DNA from 2 places in the Pseudaeromonas pectinilytica genome. Region 2 is predicted to be linked to the other one. Evidence: riboswitches for the same ligand, from Rfam matches in the RefSeq annotation. Region 2 holds a riboswitch; the other holds the start of a gene.
What was found. A riboswitch is a leader RNA that binds a small molecule or an ion and turns the genes downstream of it on or off. The one in region 2 is predicted to bind thiamine pyrophosphate.
Positions count from the first base shown of each region.

Region 1: it holds a riboswitch for thiamine pyrophosphate, as region 2 does, so the genes downstream of both, thiC (phosphomethylpyrimidine synthase ThiC) here and thiB (thiamine ABC transporter substrate binding subunit) in region 2, are expected to answer to the same signal.

Region 1 covers NZ_BAAGVN010000360.1:906-17,125, forward strand. Annotated here, with positions in the region: gene ACYVG7_RS19835 (nuclear transport factor 2-like protein) at 1-51, shown strand, start outside; gene ACYVG7_RS19840 (DUF3157 family protein) at 150-719, opposite strand; TPP riboswitch at 901-1,002, shown strand; gene thiC (phosphomethylpyrimidine synthase ThiC) at 1,171-3,081, shown strand; gene thiE (thiamine phosphate synthase) at 3,078-4,832, shown strand; gene ACYVG7_RS19855 (HesA/MoeB/ThiF family protein) at 4,825-5,718, shown strand; gene thiS (sulfur carrier protein ThiS) at 5,715-5,966, shown strand; gene ACYVG7_RS19865 (thiazole synthase) at 5,969-6,763, shown strand; gene thiH (2-iminoacetate synthase ThiH) at 6,773-7,888, shown strand; gene ACYVG7_RS19875 (STAS domain-containing protein) at 8,116-8,460, shown strand; gene ACYVG7_RS19880 (ATP-binding protein) at 8,457-8,888, shown strand; gene ACYVG7_RS19885 (sigma-54-dependent transcriptional regulator) at 9,020-10,408, shown strand; gene ACYVG7_RS19890 (glycosyltransferase family protein) at 10,433-11,512, opposite strand; gene ACYVG7_RS19895 (FIST signal transduction protein) at 11,857-12,963, shown strand; gene ACYVG7_RS19900 (response regulator) at 12,966-14,969, shown strand; gene fadD (long-chain-fatty-acid--CoA ligase FadD) at 15,159-16,220, shown strand, end outside.
Region 2 covers NZ_BAAGVN010000359.1:36,997-53,216, forward strand. Annotated here, with positions in the region: gene pulA (pullulanase-type alpha-1,6-glucosidase) at 1-1,099, opposite strand, end outside; gene purD (phosphoribosylamine--glycine ligase) at 1,574-2,863, opposite strand; gene purH (bifunctional phosphoribosylaminoimidazolecarboxamide formyltransferase/IMP cyclohydrolase) at 2,989-4,581, opposite strand; gene ACYVG7_RS19725 (esterase-like activity of phytase family protein) at 4,939-6,411, shown strand; gene ACYVG7_RS19730 (hypothetical protein) at 6,455-7,060, opposite strand; gene parM (plasmid segregation protein ParM domain-containing protein) at 7,065-8,111, opposite strand; gene ACYVG7_RS19740 (PhoH family protein) at 8,524-9,906, shown strand; gene thiQ (thiamine ABC transporter ATP-binding protein) at 9,922-10,728, opposite strand; gene thiP (thiamine/thiamine pyrophosphate ABC transporter permease) at 10,725-12,323, opposite strand; gene thiB (thiamine ABC transporter substrate binding subunit) at 12,343-13,323, opposite strand; TPP riboswitch at 13,386-13,476, opposite strand; gene ACYVG7_RS19760 (PilZ domain-containing protein) at 13,550-13,840, shown strand; gene ACYVG7_RS19765 (transglutaminase domain-containing protein) at 13,804-14,817, opposite strand; gene ACYVG7_RS19770 (ABC transporter ATP-binding protein/permease) at 14,923-16,220, opposite strand, start outside.

The DNA of each region.
Region 1 (16,220 bases), on a different contig from region 2:
GAAGTTTTGCCCCCTATCGAGCGCGCACATTGCATCAGTACAGATCGATAGTAGCCTTCTGCTAATCACGTTAGACCCGGAACTAATAGTCACCGGGTCGCATCCATTGATATATTTAACGTAATAAATGCGATTGTGCATCTGTTATGTCACGAGCGCCTTTCGATGCGGGTTATCTCCAGGCGGATCAGCGGAGCCTGGTTCCCGTCAGGCATTGGTAACCAAAGCGTGCGAAATGGGCGAGTCTGCTGGGTTCGCAGGTAGGTATCGGGTAGCCGGTATTCGGCTTGCCAGAACGAAACCTCATGCTGCGCGAGCAACTGGCCTTGTTGGGAGTAGAAGCTGACCCGACCCAGGATCTTGACCACGCTGCCGGTGGCTAGGTTGCTGACTTGAATGTTCAGTCCCAGCTGATCGTCACCTTGTTGTGTATCCTGCAGAGTTAATTTGACGCCATCTGCGGCTATGGTGCCGAGCATGGCTGGATCGGCGATGGCTTGCGGGGTGAGTACGGCAGACGGAGTCTGCGTACTGGCTGCGCCGGGACTCTGGGTTACCGGCGCGGATTTGGCGAACACCTCGGTGAGGACATAACTCCAGGTGAAATCATCATGGATCTGGATCTGGCGGCCATCCGGTAGCTTGGTTTCTGACAGGACTACGGCGTGGCTGATGCTGCTCGTCAGCAAGGATAACAGCAGGATACAAGATGCTTTCATAGGACTCTCTGAGGATGAACGAACGGTCGTTGAGCAGGGAGTATATCGGCATGCGGATCGGCAAACCACGATGGATCGCATGGCGATGTGATGGTGGGGCGGCGGCAGGAGGATAGGGGACAACGGCAAAAAACTTGCTGATCCGACTTGTGTCGGTTGATCCAGTCACGGCATACTCGAGCCCATCTTGTCGGAGTGCCCCACTGGGCTGAGACCGTTAATTCGGGATCCGTTGAACCTGATCAGGCTAGAACCTGCGAAGGGATACAAGGGTAAGGCATCAGAGTTTCCCGCCTTCTTGTGATCCAGAATGTCCGGATGCAAGCAGAATAACTCCCTGCCGCAACCGGCTGTACCGCGGTTGAAATCTGCACACCACAGATTGTTACTCCCAGCCAACACGACTCCAGACAAGCAAATCACGCCCTCTTTTCATAAGGTGAATTTTGCTATGTCGACCTCTATCTCTAGAGCTATATCTTCCGAGCCTACCAGCTCTCCATCGCCTTCACGTCGCGTCCGACGGGAACAGGCACATTATTACATTACCCAATTAGTGGGTCAGACATTCCCCAATTCGGATCGGATCTATCTGCCGGGATCGCGCGCTGATATTCGCGTGCCGATGCGACGCATCCACCTTGCGTCATCGCTGGTGGGTGGTTCATCCGATGCGCCGCGCTATGAGCCCAATGCCCCCGTGTTGATCTACGACACCGCGGGCGCCTATGGTGATCCGGAGCAGCCCATCGATGTGACTCGGGGTCTACCGGCACTGCGAGCAGCGTGGATTGCCGAGCGTCAGGATACCGAGATCATCCCGCAACCCACCTCGGATTACACCCGGATACAACAAGACAACCTGGCGCCTCAGGTTCCGGTGATGCAACGGCGAACTGACCTGCGCCGGGGACGAGCGGGGGCTTGTGTCACCCAGTTACATTATGCCCGAGCCGGCATCATCACCCCGGAGATGGAGTTTATTGCGCTGCGGGAAAATCAGCGACAGCTGGCAGCTGGCGAGCAGGGGATCACTGCCGAATTTGTGCGTGCCGAGGTCGCGGCCGGGCGCGCCATTATTCCGGCTAACATCAATCATCCTGAGGCCGAGCCCATGATCATTGGCCGCAATTTTCTGGTCAAGATCAACGCCAATATCGGCAATTCGGCAGTGAGCTCCTCCATCGAGGAGGAGGTGGAGAAACTGGTCTGGTCCACTCGCTGGGGCGCGGATACCGTGATGGACTTGTCCACTGGGCGTCATATCCATCAGACCCGGGAATGGATACTGCGCAATAGCCCGGTGCCGATAGGCACAGTCCCCATGTATCAGGCGCTGGAAAAGGTCAACGGCATCGCCGAACACCTCAGTTGGGCGGTGATGCGGGATACCCTGATCGAACAGGCCGAACAGGGCGTGGATTATTTCACCATTCACGCCGGTCTGCTGCTGGCCTATGTGCCGATGACGGCCAAGCGGGTTACCGGGATCGTCTCCCGGGGCGGCTCTATCGTTGCCAAATGGTGTCTGGCCCATCACCAGGAAAATTTCCTGTATCAGCATTTCCGCGAGATCTGCGCCATCTGTGCCCAGTACGATGTGGCGCTCTCGCTGGGCGATGGCTTGCGGCCAGGCTCCATTGCGGATGCCAACGATGAGGCGCAATTTTCCGAGCTCAGAACTCTGGGGGAGTTGACCCAAATTGCTTGGGAATATGACGTTCAGGTGATGATCGAAGGGCCGGGTCATGTGCCCATGCATCTCATCAAGGAGAACATGGATGAGCAGCTCAAGCATTGTCACGGTGCGCCATTTTATACCCTGGGACCGCTGACCACCGATATCGCCCCTGGGTATGATCATTTCACCTCCGGAATTGGTGCCGCCATGATTGGCTGGTTCGGCTGCGCCATGCTCTGTTATGTGACGCCCAAAGAGCACCTGGGATTGCCGAACAAGGAGGATGTCAAACAAGGCCTGATTGCTTACAAGATTGCCGCCCATGCCGCCGACTTGGCCAAGGGTCACCCTGGGGCCCGCCTGCGGGACGATGCCATGTCCAAGGCGCGTTTCGAGTTTCGTTGGGAGGATCAGTTTAATCTGGCCCTGGATCCAGAGACGGCGCGCGCCTATCACGATGCGGACTTGCCGCAAGAGTCCGGTAAGGTCGCGCATTTTTGCTCCATGTGTGGCCCTAAATTCTGCTCGATGAAGATCAGTCAGGAAGTGCGGGATCTGGAAGCCGCCAAATTGGCACAGCAGCAACAAGCGGGCATGGCCGAACAGGCCTCGCGGTTTCGTGAACAGGGCGCCGAACTGTATCAGTCTCAGCCAGTAAGCGGGCCAGAGGTACAGGTATGAGCAAGCCACATGAGACTTATCCGGTGAGCCCGCGGCCGATCGTCTGGAGCATTGCGGGCTCGGATTCCGGCGGGGGTGCCGGTATCCAGGCCGATCTGCTGACCTGCCATCAATTGGGGGTTCATGGCTGCTCGGTGATTACGGCCATCACGGCACAAAATTCCACTCGGGTGGTCGGGGTGGACGCCGTGTTGATGCAAACCTTTGTCAGTCAGCTCGATGCGTTGGAGGCCGATCTACCGGCCGATGGCATCAAGATTGGTTTGTTGCCCACGCGCCTGCATCTGGAGGTTCTTGCCAAGCGATTGGCACATTGGCGAGCCAGCAAGGTTGACTCAACCTCGTCCCAGAACGTGACATCCGGCAAGACTCCGTTCGTGGTTTATGATCCGGTGGCCATCGCCAGTGTGGGCCAGGCCATGGCGAGCCCGGACTTGCTTCAGAGCGTGGATATGCTGTTTGCGCAGCTGGATTTGCTCACCCCCAACCAGCCTGAGCTAGAGCGCTTGACCGGCGTTGCCATCTCGTCGCCCCAGCAGTTGGTGGACGCGGCGCAGCAACTGCGTCGCCGCGGTCTCAAGGCGGTGCTGGTCAAAGGGGGGCATGCCAGCTGGCAAGGGGATTGGTGTCTGGATTATTTCTGCGATGAGCAGCAGAGCTTCTGGCTGGCGCTGCCACGGCTGGACACCCGGCATGGGCACGGAACCGGCTGTTGCTACGCCTCGGCGATTGCCGCGCTGGTGGCCCAGGGCTATAAGCTGGTGGATGCCGTCACCCTGGCCCGCGCCTATGTGCAACAAGGGCTAGCAGCAGCCCAGGGTATCGGGCAGGGGCCTGGGCCGATTGCCCATCTCGGCTGGCCTGCGACACGAGAGTATTTTCCGCAGTTAGTGCTGCCGGGCAGTGCCTTGTCCCGAACATTAGGACTATGCGGTGTATCGCCGCTCGGTTTTGCAGCGACGGAGGCATCGATTGCCAGGTTACCGGCCGAGTCATTTGCACCATGTCCGCGTCGGCTAGGGCTCTATCCGGTGGTGGATTCAGCGGTCTGGATCGAAAAATTATTGGCCTGGGGCGTGCGTACCGTGCAACTGCGCATCAAGGATCCGCACCATCCTCGATTGGAGCAGGAGATCCAGGAGGCTATCGCCTTGGGCCAGCAGTATCAGGCCCAGGTGTTTATCAACGACTATTGGCAACTGGCCATTCGGCATGGTGCCTATGGCGTGCATCTGGGGCAGGAGGATCTGCTACAGGCCGATCTGGCGGCTATTCAGCGTGCCGGACTACGGTTAGGGCTCTCAACCCATGGCTACCATGAAATCGCCTGTGTCCTGGCTCTGCGCCCTTCCTACATCGCGCTAGGCCATATTTTCCCCACAACCACTAAGCAGATGCCCTCGGCACCCCAGGGGCTGCTGCGGCTCAGCCGCTACGCGGAGCTTTTGTCGGATATTCCTACGGTGGCGATTGGCGGTATCAGTCAAGCTCGGGTGGCGTCTGTACTTGCGGCAGGCGTCGGCTCAGTGGCCTTGGTCACGGCGATCACCGAGGCCGCCGATCCGCACGCGGTGACTCGCGCCTTGCTGGCACAGGTGGGGGCAGGGGATACTCTGTCGCCGGATACCGCTCTGTCTGATGCTGTTGTGTCCTATGTCGTCGCCACACCAACTGCTGCACAAGCCAGCTATCCTGACCAGCCCCTGCAGCAAGAGCACATCCATGGCTCCGCGGAGGCTTGTCATGACTAAGCAATCGCCGATGGGGACGCCGCAAGCGGCAGAGCCTTTCGCAGCGCAGGATGAGATGAGTTGGCGCCGCTACGGTCGGCAGATGTTGCTGCCAGAAATTGGCGAGCCCGGGCAACAACGCCTGGGGCAAGCCCGGGTGCTGATCATCGGGCTGGGGGGATTGGGCTCACCGGCGGCCCTCTATTTGGCCGCAGGTGGCGTGGGCCAGCTCTGGCTGAGTGATGATGATGTGGTGGCGACAAGCAATCTGCAGCGCCAGATCCTCTATACCTCTGCCGATCTGCAGCAACCCAAACGCAATGCTGCCCGCAAGCGTCTGGCACAGCTTAATCCGAATATCAGATGTTATGCCGTTACCGCTTTTGCTGAGTCAAATGGCAAGCAGCTGTTACAACCAGATGGTCAAGCCGTCGATCTGGTACTGGACTGCTCCGATAACATGGTCACGCGCCAGTTACTCAACCGCTGCTGCGTTGAGCTGCAGATCCCGCTGCTCAGTGCCGCCGTCTCGGGTTGGCAAGGCTCCTTGCTGTTGTTCGATTATCGCGCGAGTGCCATCTCGGCAAACGAGCATGATCCTGGTTGTTACCACTGCCTGTATCCATTGCAGGAGGAGCCCATCTTGAACTGTCAGAGTGCCGGAATTATCGGGCCGCTTGCCGGTATGGTCGGTGCACTGCAAGCACTGGAGGCAATGAAATTCCTGCTCGGCCTTTCGAGCCCGGCAGTCGGGCACCTGCAGCAGATTGATGCCCTCAGTGGCCGTTGGCAGCGCGTCGGCTTGCGGGCCGATCCCTGCTGTCCGATCTGTCGGTCACCGAATCCTCCCACCAAGAAGAACCATGCAATGCCGATAGCCACAGAATCGATGGAGTACCGCCGATGAACTTTGTATTGAATGGCCAACCTCGGGTTTGGCAACCGGAACTGACGCTGGAAACGTTACTGCGGCAGGAGGGTTATATCACCCCAATACCCGAGGCGGCGCAATCAGACGGCAGTTGTACCGCGTCAATACGTGGGGGGGTGGCCGTTGCCATCGGGCAACAGGTGGTACCGCGTTCAACCTGGGCGCAACGGCTTGTTGCGCCAGAGGATGAGGTTGAACTGTTCCAAGCGATCGCAGGAGGCTAACCATGACTGATCAATCAAGGACAACACCGCTGATTATTGCCGGTCGACGATTCGGCTCCCGGCTCTTCACCGGGACGGGTAAGTTTGCCTCGGCACAGATGATGTCGAGCGCCATTGCTGCATCCGGCTCTGAGCTGGTGACCATGGCCTTGCGCCGGGTTCAACTGGAGAGACAGGACGAGCAGATCCTGGCGCCCTTGACGCAACTGGGGGTACATCTGCTGCCGAACACCTCCGGAGCCAGAACGGCAAAAGAGGCTGTCTATGCCGCCCATCTGGCCCGTGAAGCCCTCGGGACGAATTGGGTGAAGCTGGAGATCCATCCCGATGCGCGCTACCTGATGCCCGATCCCCTTGCCACTCTGCAAGCCGCCGAGCAACTGGTGGCCGATGGCTTTGTGGTGTTGCCTTACTGCAGCGCGGATCCCGTGTTGTGCAAGCATCTGGAGGCGGTGGGGTGTGCGGCTGTGATGCCACTCGGGGCAGCGATTGGCTCAAATCAGGGGCTCAGCACCCGGGAGATGCTGAAAATTATCATCGAACAATCTGGCGTTCCGGTGGTGGTTGATGCTGGCATTGGGGCTCCTTCCCATGCGGCCGAGGCCATGGAGCTGGGGGCGGATGCGGTCCTGGTCAATACCGCGATTGCCGTCGCCAGCCAGCCGCAGCAGATGGCGCAGGCGTTTCGTCTAGCAGTCGAGGCCGGAAGGTTGGCCTATGAGGCGGGTCTGGCGTCGAGGCGCGTGGTGGCCGAGGCATCCAGCCCATTGAGTAGTTTTCTGGCTTCCTTAAGCTGAGGAGTGGCGATGAGCTTTTACGATATCTGGCAACAGCTGGATTGGACAGGGTTGCAGCAGGCCATCACGGAATCAACCCCGGCGGATGTCGAGCGGGCCTTGTATCGCGAGCGCCGGGATCTAGCCGATTTTGCCGCGCTGATCTCGGTTGCTGCCGAGCCTTTTTTGCCGCAGATGGCGGCCGAGGCGGAGCGATTGACGCGGCAGCGCTTCGGACAGGGCGTCAGCATGTATTTGCCGCTCTATTTGACCAATCTATGCGCCAATGACTGCAGTTATTGCGGTTTTTCCATGAGCAATAAACTCAAGCGCAAAGTCCTGGATGAGGAGGAAGTTCGTGCCGAATGCACGGTGATCCAGCAGATGGGCTATCAGAATCTACTGCTGGTCACCGGCGAGCATGAGACCAAGGGCGGCATGGACTATTTCCGGCGCATGTTGCCGGTCGTCAAACCCTATGTCAGCTACCTGATGATGGAAGTTCAACCGCTGGCCACGGAGGAGTATCAAGAGCTGATTGAATTGGGACTGGATGCGGTCATGGTGTATCAGGAGACCTACCATCAAGCCACCTACGCCGAGCATCACCTGCGGGGCAAGAAGCAGGATATGCGCTGGCGGATGGAGACTCCGGATCGCCTCGGTGCGGCTGGCATCGACAAGATCGGGCTGGGCGCCCTGCTCGGGCTTGCTGATTGGCGCACCGACTCCTTGATGCTGGCCCATCATCTGGAGTATCTGCGCAAACGCTACTGGACCAGCCGCTACTCGATGTCGTTTCCCCGATTGCGTCCCTGTACCGGCGGTTTCAATCCGGGACATCCGATGAGCGATCGGCAACTGGTGCAACTGATCTGCGCCTGGCGGTTGCTGGATCCCGAGTTGGAGCTCTCGCTCTCGACCCGGGAGTCGGCTGAGTTTCGTGATGGCGTGATCCCGTTGGGGATCACCAGCGTCAGCGCGGGCTCCAGTACCCAACCGGGGGGGTATGTTCGCCCTCAACAAGAGTTGGAGCAATTTGCCATTCATGACGAGCGTCCTGCCCAGCGAGTGGCCCGTTCGATTCGCGATGCTGGCTTGGAGGTGATCTGGCGTGAAGCCAGTGCGCGGGACTGGAGTCGATAACTCATAGCGCTCTGACGTTTAGTGCTCTGACGTTTAGTGCTCTGACGTTGCAAAATGCAGCTCGAGGGTCCTGGTGTTGCAATTTGCACAGCAAAAAGCCTCTCCGGAGGCTTTTTGGGGATCAATATTCCCCGAAACAGCTCTTTGGGGCCTGGCATGACCTTTGCGATAGCCTCAGGAGTTGGCAAGCAAAGCGCAGACTGACTGCGTACTCGTGGAGGTTCATCATGAAAAACCAGCTGTCCTTTTTGGAGTCGACTCAAGTCCTGACTCTGGAAGGGGACTTTGATGCTCTGGCCTGTGAAGAGTTAACGCCGATCCTGGAACGCATGCCGGGATGCGCGGAAGAGGTGCTGGTCGATATGAGCCAAGTGCACTTCATTGATTCATCCGGCATCGGAGCCTTGGTGTTTCTCTACAAACGATTGCTCAACGCCGGTTGTTATCTGCATCTGGTGTGTAAACCCGGGCAACCCAGAGAGCTGCTGCGACTGCTGCATATCGACCGCAGTGTGCCCTGCTATGGCTCGGTGACCGATTATCAGCAGGGGATAACGGATGGTACCGTATGAGCGTGTATCCTGATGCGCAGCTCATCTGGCAGTGCCACGGTTGCGCGACACTCCAGGGGATCCGTTTTTTGCGCCAGGAGTTGGCGACTATGCTGGTGACTCTGGGCATGGCGCCTGACTGCCAGCAACAGTTACTGCTGGGCATCAGCGAGCTGATGACCAACGTAGTGCGCCACGCCAAGCCATCAGCCCATCGAATGCATCTCGTCCTGTGCCGGCAACACAAGGTCATCTGGTTGGAGTTGGAAGATGACGGTGGCGCCTTTGATCCCATCAGGCACGCTCATCTGGCCTACCGAACCTGGCATCAGGGTACGAGGCTGCGAGTCTCGGGCTATGGCTTGGCGTTGCTGAGGGTCACTCTTCCGGCATTACGCTATCAACGCGCGGTGGGTACCAATCGCTACAGCTTGCCACTGGCCGCATGAAACAACGGTTGGCGAGGTCACGGCCAACTATGATCCCATTAACACAAGCAGAATAAGACGCGGCTCTTGCTTGTTGTTGCTCCTACTCTCTGTTAGACCCAATAGAGCAACCTGTTGACCGGAGCATCGTCGTGACCTCTTCTCGTCCCCTGATTTTTTTGGTTGAAGACAGCCTGACACTCGCCTTGCTGTATCAGGATTATCTGCGCAGTGAACCGTTTGATGTGGTGCATTTTGCTCAGGGACTACCGGTTCTCGAGCAACTGGAAAAACAGTTGCCCCAGGTGGTACTGCTGGATCTGGAACTGCCGGATATCTCGGGGATGGAGATACTGCGCTTTATCAATGAACGGCATATTCCCTGTACCGTGGTGATGGTGACAGCCCATGGCTCGGTAGATATCGCGGTCGATGCCATGCGTCAGGGCGCCTTTGATTTTCTCACCAAGCCATTTGATGGCAAACGACTCTGCACCACGGCGCGTAACGCGGCCCGCCACCAGCAACTCACCTATCTGGTCGAGACCTATCGCGCCAACTATGACCGGAATGAGTTCGGTGGCTTTATAGGCGGCTCCCTGCCCATGCAAGGGGTCTACCATATGCTGGAAAGCGCGGCCCCGAGTAAAGCCACTGTCTTTATCACCGGGGAAAGCGGCACCGGTAAAGAGGTGTGTGCCGAAACTCTGCATAAGCTCAGCCCGCGCCGCGATCAGCCGCTGGTGGTGCTCAATTGTGCCGCTATTCCGCGGGATCTGATCGAAAGCGAAATCTTCGGTCATGTGAAAGGGGCATTTACCGGTGCGCTCGCCGATCGGCTGGGGGCCGCGGCGCGTGCGGACGGCGGGACCCTGTTCCTAGATGAAATTTGCGAGATGGAGTTGGATTTGCAAAGCAAGCTGCTGCGGTTTATCCAGACCGGGAGTTATCAGCGGGTTGGTGGTAGCAAGCTGGATACTGTGAACGTGCGCTTTGTGTGTGCGACCAATCGGGATCCCCTGGTCGAGGTGCAAGCCGGACGTTTTCGTGAAGATCTCTACTATCGTTTGCACGTGATCCCGGTGGTGCTACCACCGTTGCGGGAGCGGGGTGAGGATGTGTTACAGATTGCTCGGCAATTTCTCCGCCAGTTTTCTGCCGAAGAGGGCAAGCACTTCACCGGTTTTAGTCATGAAGCTGAATCCATACTGCTCGGCTATGCGTGGCCGGGCAATGTTCGACAGTTGCAGAATGTGGTGCGCAATATTGTCGTGTTGCATGAAGGGGATGTGGTGCAACCGGGCATGCTACCGCCACCCTTGAATCAATGGATCCCCAGTGAGCGTTTCACACGGGAAGCTCCCGCTGAGTTACCCGTCGCAGACTCACCGATCCGCCCCATGTGGTTGGTGGAAAAAGAGACTATCGAACATGCGATTAACCAATGCGGGGGCAACATCCCCCAGGCTGCTAGCCTGCTGGAGTTGAGTCCCTCGACCATCTATCGCAAACGACTGGCATGGGAGTCAGAGGAGCATTAACCGGACGAGGGCAATCAGCCCTTGTCATTGCATGCTATCGAGGAGCAAGCCCAATTCATCGGCGTCCCAATGTTTCGTACAAGATCCTGGGGGTGAGCTGCGCCTTTGTTCCAGACCCGAGCCAATAGGCGGCATCACCGGGGCATGCGAAGGATGGGGTGGCGGCCCTCCGACTATAGGGAGTAATTCGCACAGCTCATGCATGGTATTGATCCGGCTGAGCAAGGGTTTGAAACACGGAAGCCCCTTAAAATGAGCCGTCACGACTAAAGGAGTATCACTGCGCAAGGCCCACTCCAGTTGCAAGGGAGGACATTGGCAAATTTCTGCTGTGTTGTGGTAAGGCAATAAGGTGACTTGCCAGTGTTGCAGATAAGCTGGCAACTGTTCGACACTCTTTTCTCCGAGCCAGAACACGTTACGTTGCTGCAACAGGCGATCCAGTTGCGGACTCTGACGGGGGCCGATCAACACCCAATACCAGTCGGGACGGCGTTTAGCGGCGCTTTCCAGTAATTCCCAGTCCAGTTGTTCCGACAAGGGGCCATGAAAACCGATGATGGGGCGTCCCTTGGGCAGGTCACGAGGACGAGATTGCCAGGAGGTCTTGTTTTCATGATCTAGCAACACCGTCTTGTAGGCGGGTAACTTGGCCGCCTGTTGCCGGGAGGGGGCAATCAGCAGACTGGCTTTGGCTATCAGTTGCGTTTCAAGCCACTGCGCCGAATCGTCATCCGGCTGGGGGAGCGAGTATTCATCCCGATAATAGACGATCGATTGAATCCCCAGATTTTCTGCCAGACGGTTGGCATCCGGATTTAAAAATACCAACACAGGGGCATGCATGTTCAGGTAGTGCTGAGTATCGCGAATTTGCTTCGCCAGCCAGAATTGACGCAGCCCCTGCAACCAAGAGATGTCGCTGCCGAATGGCGAGCGAAGATTCAGATGGTAGATGGGGGATGGTGCAGTCTCGGATCCGGCACGGGTTGCAACCCATAATACCTTGCGATTCTTGGCTAGGCGTAAAAACAGCTCCCGGCTGGAAGCTGGGCAACTGAGCCAATCGGTAGCGATAATAATCAGATCTCGTTTTTGTTTCATATGTGCCCCCAATCCCGCTAGTGATGAAGCGGGGTAGACAGGGTTAGGCAGGAATGATGCCAAGATGGAATGGTGAAATTAATAGTTATATTTCAGAGGGATAACGATTTCGGATGCAAGAGTGGCGGAGTGGACGCCGCTGCAAATTGCAAATTGCAGTGACAGATCGCGAATCGCAGATTGGGGTGTGCTCATCAAATCCTGCGGCCAGATGTGATCCTGTCTGAAAAATGACAAGGTTTAGTGGCGGGATTGTCGACTATGGGTGAAACAATAACATGGGCATGAGTTAGTCCACATGGGGATGATCTGAGGCTATGAATGAGTCAGTGCAAGGAGTGGTTATGCAGATCGCGTGTGTAGCTGAAGATTCTTTAGCCGACATAGAGCACCATCTTCGCAGCCTGCTAGCCAGGTCGGATGTGAATGGTATTTTGCTCATGGTCGCCTCCGGGAATACATTCCCGGTTTCGTCCCTAGAGCCGTTGCTCAAGCATGCCAACAAGCCGATTTTTGGGGGCATATTTCCATCTGTGATGTGGGAAGGCGAGCAGTATGGCACCGGAGCCGTGATGCTGGGGCTGAGCTGTGAGGTTCGTTGGGCGGTTCTTGAGGATTTGCATCAGGAGAGCCTGGAAGCTTCCTTGCAGGAGGCCCTGTCGCTGGATGATGGCGCGCGCGAAACGCTGTTTACCTTTGTTGACGGTTGTTCCAGTCAGATCAACAAACTGATTGCGGCTCTGTTCAATCAATATGGATTGGAGCTCAATTACATTGGCGGTGGGTGTGGAACCGCATCTTTTGAGTCTATTCCTTGTGTCATAACGCCATTGGGAGTGCTGCAGAATGCGGCTGTTCTTGCTCTGGCGCGTTGTCATAGCGGTGTTGGGGTGGCTCATGGTTGGCAACCGATCTCCGGGGCTTTCAAGGTTACTGAAGCTGATGGTAATCGGATTATCTCTCTGGATTGGATACCGGCGTTCGAGGTGTATCGGCAGGTGGTTGAGTCCCATGCCGGAGCCTCGTTCGCGGGATCCAGTTTTCGTGATCTGGCCAAAGCCTACCCGTTTGGTATTGCCAAACTGGGTCAGGAGATGGTGATCCGGGATCCGGTGCAGTGTCTTGACGGCAGCCTGTTATGTGTCGGCGAGGTACGGCGAGGCGCCTATGTGCATGTGATGCATGGTAAAGCTGCAGAGCTGATCCAGGCTGCACGCCAAGCCAGTGAGCTGGCATCGGCATCATTTGGTCATGCCAGCCCCGGAGCCATGCTATTTGTCAATTGTGTCTCTCGCTCCCTGTTTTTAGGGGCTGATTTTTCACAAGAAATGGCGGCGGTGCGTCAGAGTGGGTTGCCGATGATGGGGGCGCTGACTTTGGGAGAGATCGCCAACAGCGGTCAAGATTATCTGGAGTTGTTTAACAAGACATCGGTTGTGGGGTTGCTCTGAACATGGCCAATACCAGTCTGATCGAACAGGAAGTTCTGCACGAGATCGCGATGTCGATTGGCATCAGCCTTGATCTGGGAGACATGCTGCGGGAGTGTTTACCTATCTTTGTCCGTGGTTTGGGTTGTTGTACGGCGGCCGTCCTTTTGCAGGATGGAGAATGTGGTTTCTTCACCCCCAAATGCATATTGCCCCATGCGGCTATGCGCAACCGTGGTTTGCATCAGGCCATGGCCAAGGCCATCGACTTGCATACCTCGGGTCAGGCATTTGCCATCCCGCTCATGGAGCAAGCTGAACAGCATCTTTACTATGCCTGGCGCCTCAAAGAAACCGGCATTCTCCTGTTAGGGCGTAGCAATGCGTTTGCCTATCCGTTGTATATGGAGGTCGGCCCGCTGGTGGATAAGCTGGCTTTCGCCATCCAGGCCTGCGAGCAATATGACTCGCTCCGGATTGCCAAACATGCCATGGCCAAGGCGCGAGACGAGGCTGAATCGGCGAATAAGGCGAAAAGTTATTTTCTGGCTACCATGAGCCATGAGATCCGGACCCCCCTCAATGCGGTACTCAACCTCTCCGAACTCCTGGCTGAAACCCAGCTCAGCGATCACCAGCATCGCCTGCTCAACGGCATCTGCTCGGGAGGGCAGGCGTTACTGCAATTGGTCAATGATGTGTTGGATTTTTCAAAAATCGAAGCTGGGAAGCTGGAGTTCATCCCCGAGCCCTTTCACTTGGGCTCGCTCCTGGATGGGGTGCGAGATTTATATGGCAAACAGGCAACCGAGAAGGGATTGAGCTTCGAGTTTAAGTTGGATCCACAGTTACCGGAGGTGATTGAGACGGATCCATCCCGTCTGCGGCAGATTTTGCACAATCTGCTATCGAATGCTCTCAAGTTTACCGATCACGGCTTCATTCGCGTCACCGTGACTCCAGAACCTCTAGCCCCTGGAGCGCAGCAATTGCGTTTCATGGTGGAAGATAGCGGAATTGGTATCGCCGAGGAGCATCAGGCGGGTTTATTTCAGGAGTTTCATCAGCTGGATTCTGGTCTAAACCGCCGCTTTGGCGGGACTGGCCTTGGCCTTGCGATTGTGGCTCGGCTAGTGGATGGCATGAAGGGCTCCTTGGGGATGAGCTCCTGCCTGGGAGAGGGAAGTCGTTTTTGGTTTGTACTCCCGGTGCTGACCTCTCGCACTCTGACTGCACCCCAGTCTCTGCCTCTGCCGACTGCGGGCGGAAATATTCTCTTGGTGGAAGATAGTCCGACCAATCAGATGGTGGCCTGTGCGTTATTAGAAAAACTGGGTTGTCAGGTGACCGTTGCCGAGAGCGGGGCGCAGGCGATTGCTGCGGTGCAACATCAGATGTTCGATCTGGTCTTGATGGATATTTCGATGCCGGGAATGGATGGTATGGAGGCGACCCAGCGGATCCGTCAGTTGGGTGCCGACTATGTGCAACTGCCTATCGTGGCGATGACCGCTCATGCCCTTGCGCAGGACAGAGCTAGCTGCCTGGCGGCGGGAATGAATGATTATCTGAGCAAGCCGCTGCAACGGGAACGACTGCAGGAAGTGGTCAGCCGATGGTTAGCGTCGGCTCCGCTCGCTGTTCACCCAGTACCTGAATCGCCGCCACTCTGGATCACCTATCCGATCCTGGAGCTCAGCATACTCGATGGCTTGCAGCAGGAAACCACGCCACAAGTTCTCCTGCAGGTGGTGGAGTTATTTATTCAGGAGGTCGGGGTGCATGGCAAGGCGCTCGACTCCGCGCTTAACGCCATGGATCTGCAGGCGGCCGTAGCGCCAGCACATGCCATCAAGAGCAGTGCCGGTGCCTTGGGTGCTATGGCCTTGTTTCATGCCGCCTCTGCGTTGGAGTCGGCTTGTCGGCTCGCACACGCCGAGACGGCCGTGCCGTTACTGCGCGATATCACCCCGCTGATCCAGCAAACGGTTACTCGTCTGCAGCAACATTTTCAGCCGGTCTGCTAAAAGTTCCCTGACTGGTGAAATTCCGTGCAAGTGCGGATTTGTGCGGCAAAGTTGGGGAAATTCTGCGGAATTTTATCGACCAACCGGCAGATCCCAGTAAAATTCCCGGTTTTTTGCGGCGAGAGATTTTCGCTCGCGTTGCTTGTTAACAGCTGATTAACAACTAGCCTTAGTGCAGGAGTTAAACATGTGTTTAATTCACCTCTGGGCGATGAAGAAGAGCAGGAGTACATCGTGGAAAAGTTTTGGCTGAAGCGTTATCCCGCAGGAGTTCCGGCCGAGATCAATCCTGACATCTATCCCTCGTTGGTGGAGATGTTTGAGGCGTCTGCCGCACAATATGGCGATCTGCCGGCCTATCTCAATATGGGGCAGACTCTGACGTACCGTGGCCTAGAGCAACAATCCAGAGCTTTTGCCGCCTATCTACAGCACAAATTGAAATTGCAGAAAGGGGATCGGGTTGCTCTGATGATGCCCAATCTGTTGCAGTATCCAATAGCCTTGTTCGGGGTCTTGCGTGCCGGCCTCATAGTAGTGAACGTCAACCCCTTGTATACCCCCCGAGAGTTGGAACACCAACTGAAAGACTCGGGTGCCAAGGCCATCGTGATTGTATCTAATTTCGCCAACACCCTGGAGCAGGTGGTGTTCAAGACTGGCGTGCAGCATGTGATCCTGACTCGCATGGGCGATCATCTCGGGTTTGCCAAGGGCACATTGGTGAATTTCGTCGTCAAATACATCAAGAAGCTTGTTCCCAAGTATCACTTGCCCAATGCCATCTCGTTTCAGCGCGCTTTGAATAAGGGCCAGCATTTGCAATATATCAAACCACGGATCCAGCCCGGGGATATTGCCTTCTTGCAATACACAGGTGGCACGACCGGGGTGGCCAAGGGCGCCATGCTGACCCATCGCAATATGCTGGCCAATGTCGAGCAGTGCCTGGGGGTGTATGGCCCGGTACTGCACCAGGGACAGGAGTTGGTGGTCACGGCTCTGCCGCTGTACCACGTTTTTGCGCTGACGGTGAATGGCTTGTTGTTCATGCGCTTGGGTGGCTGCAACCTGCTGATCACCAATCCGCGGGATATTCCCGGTTTTGTCAGTGAACTGAAACAATATCAGCCGACCTGCATCATAGGGGTTAATACGTTATTCAATGCGTTGTTGAATAATGAGACATTTTGTCAGCAGCCGATGCCCAATTTGCGCTTGGTGATTGGTGGGGGTATGTCGGTGCAGCAT
Region 2 (16,220 bases):
CCATGTCATGGGTACCCGCGACAGTCTTGTCGGCGTTGTAGACTACAACTTTGACGTCTTGAGCGGTTGGAGCCCACAGGCGGAAAGTGACGCCGGAGTCAGAAACAATAGCGCCATACTCCAGAGCTTCTGCTTTCTCGGCATAGACAGCATCCAGCGCCTTGGCGACTTGTACCTTGGTGCCGGTATCCAGTACACCCTTGCTATCGGTAGAGACGGCAATCAGCTCGCCCTTGAGTAGGGTTTTGATATCAACTCCATCCGGCAGCGAGAAGGCTGCCCAGCTCTTGAGCTGGCGATCCTGGGCATCCAGAAGAGCCAGTTGTGCTTCGGTCAGAGAGGTTGGCGTCAGGTCAAAACGTTTGTCGAAGGTCAGCGTGTTGTCATCACCAGCATCGATGCCGCCTGCGGCAGCGTAGTAAAGGTTGGCATAAGCCGCGTCTTTACCGCCTTCCCAGACGATAGTGTTGGCATCGATGAGGTGGGCTGCAGCGCCAGAAATGCCGACAGAAACATCCGGCAGTGTCGCGAAGGCCGCCGCACGAGTGTCATAGACGGTGCCCGCTTTGATTACCGCTTGCTGGCGATCAGAAATGACTAACTTGATATCCGAGCTTTGTGAGGCGATACCTGGGGTTCGGACGATGGCATTGATACAACCAGTGGTATCCGCCGGGTTGATCTTGACATCCCAGCTTGCGCCGTAGTTATCGGTACTATCCGGAGTCCGAGACTCGTCGGCCCACTCGGAGGTTGGCGTCTCGGCGAGAGCGCTACAGGTGGCATTGTTCCACAGATACAGGCTGTAGGTGGCATATGGACTGCTGGAGTCTACAGCCTTGGTCGCGGCAGTGCTGACGGTGCCAATGATGCTCTTCTGATCGATCAGGCTCAGTACCAGGGTGTCAGCAGGAACAGCATCATCCGCATAGAGTTCTGTCGGGCTGTCAAGATTGGTGACGGTCGGCAGGGTGGCGGCTGGATTGCTGGGAGTGTAGGTGGTGTTGGTGTCGTTGTTATCTGAGCCACAACCGGCCAGAGCCAGTGCGACGACGCTTGGCATCACATACCAGGCAAGCTTTTTAAATCTGAAGTCCATACCTTCGTTTCCTTTTTGAGGTGTTACGGAGTCTTGTTCATCGCGTGAAACTCGAAAGACATGTGCTGGATTTTTTTCTGCTTTCAGGTGAAGCCAAAAGCGTGGATCCATACACAGTGGCGCGCACTATAGGAGGGTCGAGGTCTGAAATATGTGATGCGGAAACGTTTTCAAGTGGTTTGCTTTTTGTCGTCACCAAAGCAAATTTGAAAGTTGAGAGCTGGCTCAACTGTTAAATTTATGAAAAGGCTTTCACGAAATGAAATAAAATTCCGTAACAAATTTTCAGTATCTAATCAGAATGGAGATAAGCAACCGGGTTTCCAGTGGATAGTTATTTCTTCTCCCCATATGGCTAGTCTTTACTTCTATTTCTGATTGTTGGCGGGGTTTGCCAGATATTCGGCTAATAACTGCGGCGAAAAAAGGCAGCCAGATGGCTGCCTTGATGATATGGGATGGATCTATTGATTGTTACTGGGCTTGCTCGCGAGCGATGGCGCGGTAGCCTATGTCGCTGCGGTAGAATAGGCCATCCCAGCTGACCTGCTTGGCCAGCTCATAGGCCTTCTGTTGGGCTTCCAGTACGGTATGGCCCAGCGCGGTGGCGCACAGCACGCGGCCGCCGTTGGTGACCACCTGACCGTTCTGCTCGGCGGTGCCAGCCTGGAACAGCTTGACGTCGACATTGTTGCCTGCATCCAGCCCGCTAATCACGTCACCCTTTTGCGGCTCACCCGGATAGTTGGCGGCGGCCAGCACCACACCGACAGCAGCGCGGCTATCGTAGACCGCCTCTTTTTGGTCCAGCTCACCGGCACAACCGGCCAGGCAGAGCTCCACCAGATCGGATTGCATGCGCAGCATGATGGGCTGGGTCTCCGGGTCACCGAAGCGGCAGTTGAATTCGATCACCTTGGGGTTGCCCGCCGCATCGATCATGAGCCCCGCGTACAAGAAACCGGTGTAGACGTTGCCTTCGGCTGCCATGCCTTGCACGGTTGGCATGATGATGCGTTCCATCACGCGGCGGTGGATTTCCGGGGTGACCACGGGCGCCGGAGAATAGGCGCCCATGCCGCCGGTGTTGGGACCGGTATCGCCATCGCCGACCCGCTTGTGATCCTGGCTGGTGGCCATCGGCAGCACATTCTTACCATCCACCATGACGATGAAGGAGGCCTCTTCGCCATCGAGGAATTCCTCGATGACCACGCGGCTACCCGCGTCGCCAAAGGCGTTGCCGGAGAGCATGTCGCGTACCGCATCCTCGGCCTCTTGGAGCGTCATGGCGACGATGACGCCCTTACCGGCGGCCAGACCATCAGCCTTGACCACGATCGGTGCACCCTTTTCCTGCAGATAGGCCAGTGCCGGTTCGACTTCGGTGAAGTTCTGGTATTCAGCCGTCGGGATCTGCTGGCGAGCCAGGAAGTCTTTGGTGAAGGCCTTGGAGCCTTCGAGTTGGGCGGCGGCCTGGGTCGGTCCGAAGATAGTCAGACCAGCGGCGCGGAAGGCATCCACAACCCCAATGACCAGCGGGGCTTCCGGGCCGACTATGGTCAGACCAATTTGTTGTCGCTGGGCGAAGGCGACCAGAGCCGGGACGTCGGTGGCGCTGATAGCGACGTTTTCCACCTTGGCTTCCCGCGCAGTGCCTGGGTTGCCCGGTGCAACATAGATCTTCTCGACCAGTGGCGATTGCGCCGCCTTCCAGGCCAGGGCGTGCTCACGGCCGCCGTTACCGATCACTAATACGTTCATTCTGTTCCATCCTTTGGTCGGGGCTCTGCTCGGTGCCGGGCCCGTCTACAATTCGGGGTGAGATGCCTCACGAAGGCTCGACATCTTAAGCAAACAAGGCCGCTCGAGGAGCGGCCGGTTCGTGATTAATGGCGGAAGTGCCGCATGTTGGTGAATACCATCACCATGCCGTGTTCATCGGCCGCATCGATCACCTCCTGATCGCGCATTGAGCCACCCGGCTGGATGACACAGCTGATGCCGGCTTCGGCCGCCGCATCGATGCCGTCGCGGAACGGGAAGAAGGCATCGGAAGCCATGACCGACCCCTGGACCTCCAGACCCTCATCGGCAGCCTTGATGCCGGCGATCTTGGCCGAGTAGACGCGGCTCATCTGACCGGCACCGATGCCGATGGTCTGACCGTTCTTGGTGTAGACGATGGCGTTGGACTTGACGAACTTGCCGACTTTCCAGCAGAACAACAGCTCTTCGAGCTCTTTCTCGGTGGGTTGACGCTTGCTGACCACTTTCAGGTCGCGCAGGCTGACCATGCCCTGATCCCGGTCTTGCACCAGCAGGCCACCGTTGACGCGTTTGACGTCGACACCCTCGCTCTTGCCGGTCCAGAAACCGCACTCCAGCAGACGCACGTTGGCCTTCTTGGCCACCACGTCGCGAGCTTCCGCGGTGACGGCCGGGGCAATGATCACCTCGACAAACTGACGGCTGACGATGGCTTCGGCGGTGGCCGCATCCAGCTCGCGGTTGAAGGCGATGATGCCGCCAAAGGCCGAGGTCGGGTCCGTCTTGTAGGCGCGGTCATAGGCTTGCAGTATATCGTCACCCAGGGCAACGCCACAGGGGTTGGCGTGCTTGACGATGACGCAGGCCGGATCGATGAACTGCTTGACACACTCCAGCGCGGCATCGGTATCGGCGATGTTGTTGTAGGAGAGCGCCTTGCCTTGCAACTGGGTGGCGGTAGAAACCGAGGCTTCCTGGACATCTGCTTCCACATAGAAGGCGGCGGCCTGGTGAGCGTTCTCGCCGTAGCGCATATCCTGCTTCTTGATGAACTGGAAGTTGATGGTGCGCGGGAACTTGGAGTCGCTACTGGTTTCATCGATGACGCCGTAACTTGGCACCTTGGTACCGAAGTAGTTGGCGATCATGCCATCATAGGCGGCTGTGTGTTCAAACGCGGCGATGGCCAGATCAAACCGGGTGGCGTAGCTCAGGGAGTTGGCGTTGGCATCCATCTCATTGATCACGCGGTCGTAGTCGCGGGCGTTGACCACAATGGTGACATCTTTGTGGTTCTTGGCCGCGGAGCGCACCATGGTCGGGCCTCCGATGTCGATGTTTTCGATGGCATCGGCCAGCGCACAATCCGGATTGGCGACGGTAGCAGCAAAGGGATAGAGATTGACGGCGACCAGATCGATGGGGCTGATGCCATGCTGGCTCATGATGCCGTCATCGATGCCGCGACGGCCGAGGATGCCGCCATGAACCTTAGGGTGCAGTGTCTTGACGCGGCCATCCATCATTTCAGGAAAGCCGGTGTAATCGGAGACTTCGGTTACCGGCAGGCCAGCATCGGCCAGCAGGCGAGCGGTTCCGCCAGTGGAGAGCAGTTCTACGCCACGGGCTTGCAGGGCGCGGGCAAACTCCACAATGCCGGTCTTGTCAGAGACGCTCAGCAGGGCGCGGCGGATCGGTCGAGTGTTTTCCATCTCTTCGTTGTCCTCTAAAGGTTCCAGGGGGAATTTCGCAAAATCTACTCGGAGTGCTGGCACCACCGAAGTGCACAGACCATCAAATGAACTTTGCAGAAATACCCTTGAAGACAAGACCCGGATGCCCATCCGAGTGGGCGCGTATTCTACACAAAAGCGTGATGTAAGGCGATTTTTTTGCGTGGCGCCGGGCCAGTGCTGGCGCGGGTAAAAACGTTTGTCTGTAACGGGTTGAATTGGTTTGGATTCTGCACCGACTTGTCATTCCTCTGCCATCGGGTTGTCACGGAATATTCATCACGGCGCTTTACGCTTGCCCTTCCGGTACTTCAATTCAGCGTTCAGGACTCATGCATGCGCTTTGTAACCTCGAAACACTCTTTTTCCTCCCAGCTGGTCTCTACCCGTCATGGCGGGGTGAAAAAATCGGCAACTCCGGCGTTGCTGGTATCGCTGCTGGTCATCAGTAGCATGGCAACCGGCAGCTTGGTCACAGCGGCGCAAGCCGCTCCCGGGGTACTGGCCAAATTAGCCATCGAGTTACCAGCCGACGGTCACCTGACCTATCAGGGACAAGCGGCCAGTCAATTTCCGGATGGGTTGCCCATCGGGTTGGGCTCCGGATTGAGCTTTGTCGGCAAAACATCCGATGGTGCCCTGCAATTTGTCGCCCTGACCGATCGGGGGCCCAATGCCGATGCGCCGCAATGGACAGCGGAGGGGCAGGCCCGGGAAAGCAAAATTTTTATTCGTCCGGACTTCGTGCCGCAATGGATGACCGTCACGGTCAAGGACGGTAAGGCCAAGGCGAGCCATCCGGTGTTGCTGCACGATGGCAAAGGCTCCATTCATGGTCTGCCGCTGCAGCCAGGAACCGTGGGCGCGACCGGTGAAATGGCCTTGAATGATGCCTTGCTGCCGATTGCTCTGACCGATAGCCGGGGGCTGGATACCGAGGGTCTGGTCTCCGATGGTCAGGGGGGCTTCTGGCTGTGTGATGAATACGGCCCGTTTCTGATCCACGTCGATGGGCAGGGCAAGATCCTCAAGCAGTTTGGACCCGATGCGCAAGCGGGTGAACAACAGGTCGCGGCTGGTTTGCCCTCCGTGTTGGCGTGGCGTCAGCCGAACCGTGGTTTTGAAGGGATAGCGCGTCTGCCATCGGGCAAGATCATCGCAGCCGTGCAAAGCACCCTGGATATCGACGGGAAGACCGCCAAGTCGGCTACCTTTATCCGCCTGCTGGAGTTGGATCCGCAAACCGGCAAAACCCGCATGCTGGCTTATCCGCTGGAATCCGGTTTCTACAAGAAAAACAAGGATGCCAAGATTGGGGATCTGGTGGCGGTTGATGAGCAGACCCTGCTGGTGATCGAGCAGGGCAAGGATAAAGACAAGCAGATGCACAACCGCATCTATCGTCTGGATCTGGCCAAGGCTACGGACTTGAGTGGGCAGTTGATTGCCAACAAGGCGTTGGAGTACGCCGATGCCGATGCACTACAGGCGGCTGGCGTGGTCCCGGTGGGCAAACAGTTGCTGGTGGACTTGCAATCCTTGGGCTGGAGTGCTGAAAAAGCGGAAGGGTTAACCCTGGTCGATGCCAAGACAATCGCCGTGGCCAGCGACAATGATTTCGGCCTCGGAGTCAAGGTGAAGGATAAGGTCGAGGATGCCAAGGATCCCACCGATTACAGCACCGATGGTAGTGGCAAACTTCTGCTGGAAGGCAAGCCGGTCGCCAGCACCCTGAGCCTGAAACCGCTCACCGGTGAGGGCGCCAGCTCCGCCTTGTGGCTGATTAGCCTGGACCAGCCGCTGCGTTGATTCCCGGTACCACTAGCACTGAGCAGGCACAACAGAGGGGCTGTCAAAACAGCCCCTTTTGTTTGATTTTTTTAAACTGTGCGCTCGGCGGCATCAGCTCACTTAAGTCTGTACTCTCGAAGCTCGTACCCTTGCTTTCACTGATCTGAGTCCCCGAGCCCGGAGCGGCGGAACTCTGCGGCTGCCCCTGCAAGCGTTTGAGCTGGCGCGCCTGGTTGTCCGCCAACTGCCGCAATTGTTGCAACTCCTGCTGGACCGCGACGATATGGGCATTTTGCTCGGCCAGCAGCTGTTGCAACTGGGTCAGTTGGGATGGTGAAAACAGTGCTTCTTCGGCGGTACTGGCCTCACTGCCATCGTCACTCAAACCACAGGCATGCAACTGGCGCCAGAAGGCGGTGGCGGTCAGATTTTCGCTGTCCAGTGCCACCGACAGGCTACGGCTGAGTCGAGGGTTGAGCAGATGGATGTAGAGTCCGGCCAGATAGATGTCGCGATGAAACAGCCGAACCACCATCTCCAACGAGGTGCGATCGGTATGGCTGCGCTTTGCCTTGTCGTACCACTCGCGCAGGGCTCCGACCGCAAAGCGATCGGCTTCCGAAGTCTCCGGGTTGAGGTAGAGGGCCAGATTCAGTTTTCTGGCCACCCCATTACTCATCACCCACCTCGAGCAGCACCGGCGAGCTGACCGCGTGGGCGGCTTCATCGGCATGATAGAGGCAGATCTCCCGGGACAGCGCACTCTGCGGGTTATCCAGCAACACGACCCGATCACCGAGCGTGGTATAGGCTGAACGAATGGCATCGGCAATCAGGGAGGCGCCACCGCCGACCAGATAGACACGGTTCGGATTCTTGGCAAACTTCTTGGCCTCATAAGCAACCTGATCCCCTAACTCGCGGATCTTGGTTTCGATCTTGGTCAGGATGCCGGGGATCTTGGCTTCATCGTTGACCACGCTCTGTACGAACGCCATATCGTGACGGCGCTTGATCAGCTCATTGGCCACCAGATAGCTGGAATCGCTGTCGGCGGCGGCCAGCGCTTTGCGCGCCGCATCCGTCACCATAGAGACGCCGATCTCGTTGTTGCCGTAGATGGCCGAGACATCGTCAAACTCGCCGACTACGGCGCCCATATCCAGGGTGGTGCCGCCGCAGTCGATGACCAGGGATTTGGTAAATTCATTGCAGTTGGCGTTCAGCAGATGGGACAGCGCCGCCGGCAGGCTCTCCGGCATGACATCGACATCGACAATCTGGAATAGTTCGCCCTTGTTCAGACTGATGTCGCGCATCAGATTCCGGCGCTTGGCCTCGATCTTGGACTCGTTCTTCTGGCAATCATCCGGGTTGTAATACTCGGTGATCGGCAGGGTGACGACGATATGGACCGGGCAAGGGGTCATGCCGGTCTGCAACAGGGCATGGTGCACGGAGAGCAGATTCAGATCGTCGTACTGGTACTCGATATGGGTGGTGGATAACGCCTTATCCGAGGTGGCGTCATAGGTATATTTGGTGGTGCCTATGGTGTAGTTGAACACCTTCTGTCCCTTGAGTAGAGCGGCGCTTTTCCAGTCTTTGCGGAACGAGTTGGGCGACACTATGGTCTTTAGCGTGCCCTGTTCAATCCAGCTGACTTTGACATTGGTGGAGCCATCATCGATGGCCAGCTTCATGGGGATAACAGACATAAATTCTTCTCGATGAGGTGGCAGACCCAGGCAGGCTTCTGAGCACAGAGCCCGAATAATGTTGGTCGTATTTTATCCCCATGGTTTATTTTGTCGAATAAAATAGCGATGAAATTTGTTTCCGTAGTTGTATGTTCCATGCGGAAGTTTACCTTCCGCATGGAAGTGAGATTTGCTGCTGCAGGCGCGGGCGGCAACCGGTTTTGGCGGGGGACTGTCGGACAAGCCACCGTCCCGAGTGCTTACCGGGAATTAGCGATGAAACGCGAGCGACAACTCAAACTGCGGATGCTGTGTTGCAGCTTTGTGAACGGGGGCGTAGGGTGGAGTCATAGACCTGTCATCTGGTTGTGCTTTAACTGACATGTGTGTGTCATCAACCGGATAACCTAGCCATCCAAGGAGGCTGCCTATGGAGAGCGACGATCGTAAATTATACGTTCTCGATACTAATGTTCTGCTGCACGAACCCCTCGCCATTTACTCCTTTCAAGAACACGACGTCATAGTGCCGATGACGGTGCTCGAAGAGCTCGACAACATCAAGGATCGCCAAAAGGATGTCAGCCGCGAAGCACGGGTGGCGATCCGGACCATGGAAGACGTGTTCCGCGATGCCACACCGGAGCAGATAGCCGAAGGCATCTATCTGGGCAATCGGGTGGGAGAGAACTGTACCGGACGTCTCGCCATCTTTGCCGACCATCATCTGCCGGAAGGGGAGGAAGTCTTCACCAATAAGGAGAATGACAACCGCATCATCAATGCTGCCCTATTTTTGCAGAAGAAGTTTCCTGGCCGCACCGTGGTGCTGGTTACCAAAGATATCAATATGCGGCTCAAGGCCAAAGGGGCCGGGCTCAAGCGGGTTGAAGATTACCGTACCGATCAGCTGATCGATGATATTCGTCTGCTGGCCAAGGGTTTCCAGAAGATCGACGGGCAATTCTGGGATCAGGTGGGTGAATGCGAGAGCATCTCCAGCGGGCGGGATGTATTCCACTGGGTGAATGAGACGCTGGTGAGCAACACCCATATCAATCAGTATCTGATCGATGATTCGGACAGCTTTGCCGGGCGCGTACATGGCCGTGAAGGCGGACGGTTGCAGATCAAGGATATCGGCCGTGAACGCTTGATGGGGCGTCACGCCTGGGGGGTAAACCCGAAGAACATATTCCAGGCCATGGCACTGGATGCCTTGCTGGATCCGACGCTGGATCTGGTGATCCTGACTGGACCGGCCGGGAGCGGCAAGACCTTGCTGGCGATGGCGGCGGCATTGGAGCTGGTGATTGAACGTGGCATCTTCGAGCGCATTATCGTCACCCGCAACACGCCGGAGATTGCCGAGAGCATCGGCTTCTTGCCCGGTACCGAAGAGGAGAAGATGTTGCCCTGGCTGGCGGCGGTGACGGACACTCTGGAGGTGCTGCACAAACACGATGTCAGCAAAGAGAGCTCGCTGCAGTACATCATGGATAAGGCCAACATTCAGTTCAAATCGGTCAACTTCATGCGTGGCCGCAGTCTGCAGAATACCTTCGTGCTGCTCGATGAGTGCCAGAACCTGACGCCGTCCCAGCTCAAGACCATCATCACCCGCTGCGGTGAGGGGACCAAGCTGGTCTGTTCGGGGAACCTGGCGCAGATTGATTCCACCTATCTGAGCCCTGTCACCTCGGGGTTGACCTATATCGTCGAACGCTTCAAGGATTTCGATGGCAGCGCCAACATCTATCTCAACGGTGTGGTGCGTAGTCGACTGGCCTCGTTTGCCGAAGAGAATCTCTAGTCTTATCCCTGCATTTTATTCCTGTGTTGTCGACATGGCCCGCCCCAAATAGCGGGCCATGTCGTTATTGGTTGCATTATCCAGTTCACTGACAGCGCCACAAAAGCGGATCTCTCCCTCTTGCAACAGGGCAATCCGATCGGCGACTTGGCGTGCCTCTTCCGGATGGTGAGAGATCAGCAATATGCCAATCTGTTGCTGATGGGCCAGTTGCTGCACTTCCTTCAACATCTCGTGGCGCAGCGCCGGATCCAGTGCCGAGAAGGGTTCATCCAGCAGCAAGAAGGGCCGTTGCCGCACTAGAGATCGCGCCAGGGCAACCCGTTGTTGTTGCCCGCCGGAGAGCTGGGTGGGCAGACGGGAGAGGAGTTCGCTCAACCCCAGACGCTCGGCTGCCGCATGCACCTGTTGCCACTGCCCGGCACTGAGACGTAAATCAGGGCGCACGCCCAAACCGATATTCTGCTGCACGCTCAGATGGTCGAACAGATTGTGGCTCTGGAACAGAGTGGTGAATGGGCGCTCGGCCGGGGGCAGCGACTGCAAGGGTTGTTGTTGCCAGAGTAGCGCTCCGCTGTCGGCGCTGATAAAGCCGCCGAGCAAGTCGAGCAGGGTACTCTTGCCGGCGCCGCTTGGGCCAACCAGCACCAGTAGCTCGCCGGGGTACAGATCGAAACTGAAGCAGAATCGCTCGCCGTCGCGGCTCAACGCCAGATCCTGACAGTGCAGGGCGAGGTCGGTCGTTTCTTTTGTCGCAGGTTCGGGTGTCGCAGGTTCTGGGGCCGCAACCAGAGCCGGAATAGTCTCGGAGTGTGCGCTCATCGGGGATCTCCAAATCCGCGCTCGACCAGCCACAGCAGACCGGTGCAAAGCAGTAATAATAACAAGGCGGTGGCGGCGGCATCATCCAGCCGATAGCTGCCCAGCTGTTGAAACAGCAACCAGGGCAGGGTCTGTAATTCATCGCTGCCAAACATGGCCACGGCTCCCAGATCCCCCAACGAGAAGATGGCGGCCAGCGCCATGGCGCGACCCAATGCGTCACGTAACAGGGGCCACTCCAGATAGCGCCAGCGACTCCAGCCTTGAAGTCCGAGACTCATGGCCAGACGATCGTAGCGCACGACCGCTTGTTGCAGCGCCGGTTGCAGGGTGCGCACCGTGTAGGGCAAACAGGCGAGACCATTGAGCAACATCACCAGCCAGAACCCCAGGCCGAACACGTCGGCCACCGGCAGCAAGAGGATGAACAGGCCAGTGCTCAGCACTGAGGTCGGGATCAACAGGATCAGCGAGCCTGAGGATTCCAGCAGGGTGGCGGCATGGGGACGGCCAAGCCGTTGCCGCAGATGCCGACTGCTGAACAGTAGCCCCAAACTGAGCGCGCAAGCCAGCAGGCTGGCGCCCAATCCTATTTGCAGCGAGGTGAGCAGTGAGGCCCAGAGTTGGCGTGAGGTCAGCGCCTGCCACAGCTGCGGTTTGAGCCCGGAGCTGACGATGGCCAGCAGCGGTGGGATAAACAGCAGCAGGGCCAGGCTCAACCAGAAGCAATCGACAGCGAGCCCCAACCAGTGCTGGGTATCGGGGCGGCTTGCCCGAAGGGATCTGTGCTGCTGACCCGGCGTTGGTGCGGCCAACTGGTGGTGGAGAGCCAGCGCCGCACCACACAACAGCAGGTGCCAGAGCGCCAGTTGGGCGGCAGTATCCAGCTCGAAATCAAAGCGCAGCGCCTGGTAGACGGCGACCTCCAGGGTGGTAGCGCCCGGGCCGCCACCCAGAGCCATCACGGTAGTGAAGCTGGAAAAGCAGAGCACAAAGATCAGGCTGGCCAGTGGTGCCAGCTGTCCGCGCAGGGCGGGCCACTCCAGCAATCGCCATAGGGCACCCGATTTCATGCCCAACTGGCTGGCCAAACGCCAGTTCTCGGCGGGCACAGCCTCAAGGGCAAACAGCAACCAGCGCGCCGCCAGTGGCATGTTGAAGAACAGATGGGCCAGCAAAATGCCGCCGAGCCCATACAGATAGGAGCCGGTCTGGATGCCGGCACTCGCCAGCAGTCGTGGCAGCCACCCCTGTTGGCCATGCACGGCGACCAGCCCGAACAGGGCTATGATGACCGGCAAGACCAGGGATATACCGAACAGCCGCAATAGCAGACCGCGCCCTGGAAAGTGGCGCCGGTGCAGGGCTCGCGCCACCGGAATCGCCAAGCCCAGACTCAACAGGGTGGAGAGTCCGGCCTGCAGCACACTGAACTGCACCACATGCCGCAGGTAGGCATCCTGCCATAAGGGGGCCGCACCGAGCCCCCCCTCATGCAGCAAGGCCAACAAGGGGCCTAGCCCGCAGACGCCTAGCAGTAGCAATGCCACGGCGCCGGATAACCACCAGGCTTTATGGACTAGGGGTGGATTCATGCTGCTCGACCGGAAACCATTACTGACTCACGGCGCCGCGCCACTCTTGCAGCCAGGCTTTGCGGCCCGTTGCGATCTCGGCTTCGGTGAAGTTCAGCGTCTTGGCCGGGGTTTCGTTCTGGTTGAAGCCAGCAGGCAAGGCGACCTTGGTCACCGGGTACATCCAGTTGCCGGTCGGGATCAGGCTCTGGAACTCATCACTGAGCATGAATTTCATAAAGCGGGCGGCGAGTTCCGGCTGATGGGCACTCTTGAGCTGGGCGGCAACCTCCACCTGGCGATAGTGGCCCTCTTCGAACAGGGCAGCATGATAGTTCTGCTTCTGTTCGGCCAGACGATGGTAGGCCGGCGAGGTGGTATAGGAGAGCACCAGATCCGCTTCGCCCTTGAGGAACATGCCGTAGGCTTCGCTCCAGCCCTTGGTGACGGTGACCGTCTTCTTGGCCAGTTGTTGCCAGTACGCTGCGGCCTGCTCACCCTGAGTCTGCTTGACCCACAACAGCAAGCCCTGGCCTGGGGTGCTGGTGCGCGGATCTTCATAGATGATCTTCAGATCGGGGCGGCTGGCCAGCTCGTTCAGGCTCTTGGGCGGATTTTTCAATTTGTCGCCATCGTAGACGAAGGCAAAGTAGCCATAGTCAAACGGCAGAAAGGTGTCGTCTTGCCAGCCGCCGGGAAGTGCGAGCGGAGTCATATCAACTTGATGCGGGGCAAACAGCTGGCTGCGACGGGCTTCGGGCAGCATGGATTCATCCATGCCGATGACCAGGTCCGCTTTTGTGTGCTTCCCCTCTAATTTCAGCCGGTTAAGTATCGCCACGCCGTCTTCGAGTGGCACAAAATTGATCTGGCAACCACACTGTTTTTCGAAGGCTTGTTTGATTTTCGGGCCAGGACCCCAATCCGAAGCAAAAGAGTCATAGGTATAGATGGTCAGCGGTTCGCTGGCCATGACGGTGGTAGTAGCGAGCAGGGTGGAGAGTAAGAGTAGAGAGCGCACGTCGAGACTCCTTGTGATGTGTGTCGGCAGGCGTCCCATCTGCGCCTCTCCGTGAGGAGGGTTGCGATGTCGTCTCAAATTCCTCCGCCAGTGTTACCTGGATCAGGTTCGCGGGTATGATCTCAGCGGACGCCCGCACCCCGTTTGAAAACGGCCTCATTCTATTAACGTTTTGTGAACAATACCAGCCAAAGGCGGCTGATGGTGTCAATAAGGAGGCTCTGTGCTGACAGACCATAGTAAGGAAAGACGAACATTCATGCGCATGGTGGTTGATGCGCCGGTGACAGTCATCCATGGCGGCCGTCGGTTGGCCGGGATCTGTCGTGATCTCAGTGCCAATGGCATGTCCATCGAGGTGGAGGAGGACGGGATCCGCGAAGGGGACGAACTGCTGGTCAGTCTGGCGACCAGCAGCAATTTGCTGCCGCCGTTCCAGGCGCAAGCCCGGGTGATCCGGGCGACCCCCCATGAGCCGATTTACCGGCTCGGTGTCGAGTTTGTCTCGGTGGCCTGAACCGGCTCGGCCATGTAGCGGCCGGTCTTGATATAGAGTCGACTCTGCTCGCCGATCTGTCCGGCCGGTAATTCGGCCGGACCCGTAGGTTCCAGCAATAACAGTGCATAGCCCCCAGCGACCAGCGTCTCGTCCTGGCCTTGGGCTGGCAGTGCTATGCCCAGCAGGGCATGGTCGGGTACAAACAGTAGCACCTGGGGGATCTCGGGTTTCAGGTAGCGCCACAGGCTGGCGAGCAGCGCCACCTTGCTGTCGCAGTCGCCGCTATTATTTTCCAACACCTGCCTGGGCAGGAGATAACCGGTCCCTCGTTGTCCGCCGCTGCTTTGCAGACGGTCGTAGGGAATGGACTGCACAAACGCCAGCAGATAGTTCAGCAACTGCCGCGGCTCGACCTGTTCGCCGCCGGCGGCTTGTAATAAAGCCTCCGCCACATCCCCCAGCTCACTGCTGCTGGTATCTATGATGCGGACATGATCCGGTTTGATACCTGCCTGTCCGAGCGGATCCTGGGTGGCGATCAGATAGTTCTCCTTGAGCAGGTTATCGAACTCTGTTTTCTCTTCTTTCGCCAGCCACTGCTGTACCTCGGCCAACTGGGCCGGATCAGGGGTATGAATGGCCAGACTCCAGGGATCCTGGCGTTTCAGTTCGAAACGCACCTCGGGCCACTGCTGGCGGGCACTGCGCAGTAACCGGGTGTAGAGGGTGCGGCGCGCCGCATCGGGACGCCAGGCACTAAAAAAGCGCAACTCGCTCTGCTCTGGCAAGGTCAGGCTAAGGCTCTGTGTCTCTTTACTCTGCGGCTCCTGAGTCTGCGCTGCTCCTTGTGCCCTGCTGGCGGGTGGTTGCCAGCGATAGTTCAGCGTCAGGCCATCGCGGCTGAAACTCAGTTGTCGGGCTTCACTGGCGAGGCTGGTCAACAGGGTGAGCAGCAGGCAAAGGGTAACACCGTAGGTGCGGGGTGCTGCATTCAAGCCGGAGTCTCCTGGTTCATCAAACCTTCTGGGTCAACCAATAAGGAAGCTGACTCAGCGTCAGCTTCCACGGGTTATGACAGGCCTGCCATCCTAGTGAACGTCTCAGGCCAATTGCCAGTGACCGCCCTCTTGCCAGCGGAGCAGACGGCTATGGAACGGCTGCAAGGTGCTGCGATGGCCGACACTCACCAGAATGGTCTGGGGCAGTTGGGCCTTGAGCAGGGCATAGAGAGTTGCTTCGCTGCTTTCATCCAGTGCCGAGCTGGCCTCATCCATAAACAGCAGGGCCGGTTTGACCAGCAAGGCGCGGGCAAAGGCGATGCGCTGCTGCTCACCGACACTCAGGATATGGGACCACAGCGCCTCGTCATCCAGCCGCGCCGCCATGTTGGCGAGGCCCACCTGCTCCAGCAGCGGCAGCAGTACCTCGTTACTTTGCGGTGCAAGCGGGTAACACAGGGCTTCCCGCAGGGTACCCAGCGGCAGGTAGGGGCGTTGACTCAAAAACAGCACGGTACCTTGTGCCGGGTAATCGACGCTGCCTTGAGCAAAGGGCCACAAGCCCGCCAGGGTGCGCAGCAGGGTGGACTTGCCACAGCCGGATGGGCCTTGGATCAGCAGGGACTCCCCCGGGTTCAGCTGCCAGTTAGCGGCCTGCATCAGGGCGCCGTTCAGCGGGTGGTTGACGGCCAGATCATGCAGTCGCAGCTGCTCACCCACACGTTCGGGCTGGATACTCGGCAAACTCTGGGTATGAGCCAGTCCTTGCTGGAAGCTGGATAGACGATCCACCACCGCCTTCCACTCCGCCAATCCAACGAAGTTATTGATCAGCGTGGACAGTGAATCTTGCACGCGGCCAAACGCGGATGAAATCTGGATCAGCCCACCGAGTTGGATCACTTTAGCAAAGTAGCTGGGGGCACCGACAATAAAGGGGAAGATGACGGCTGCCTGGTTGTAACCAAAGGTGAAAAAGCCCAATTTTTTTTGTCGGCGCATCAGTTGGAAGTAGTTGCCAACCACATGACTGAAGCGGCCACCCAGCAGTTTGCCTTCTTCTTCCTCACCTTTGTACAGGGCTATGGACTCGGCATTTTCCCGCAACCGAATGAGGGAGAAACGGAAATCGGCCTCATACATTTGTTGATTGAAGTTCAGCTTCACCAGCGGACGACCAATCACGAAGGTTAAAAAGGTACCCATGATGGCGTATGCCAGCGTCATCCAGACCATATAGCCTTGCGGAAGATGAATAGCATGGCCGAGTAGTTGAAAATCCAGCGGCGTGGAGAGCGTCCACAACACGGTGACGAAGGTGACCAGCATGGCTAAATCGGTCAGTATGCCCAGGGACAATCCCAGAGTATTGGCAACGAACAGACTGATATCCTCGGCGA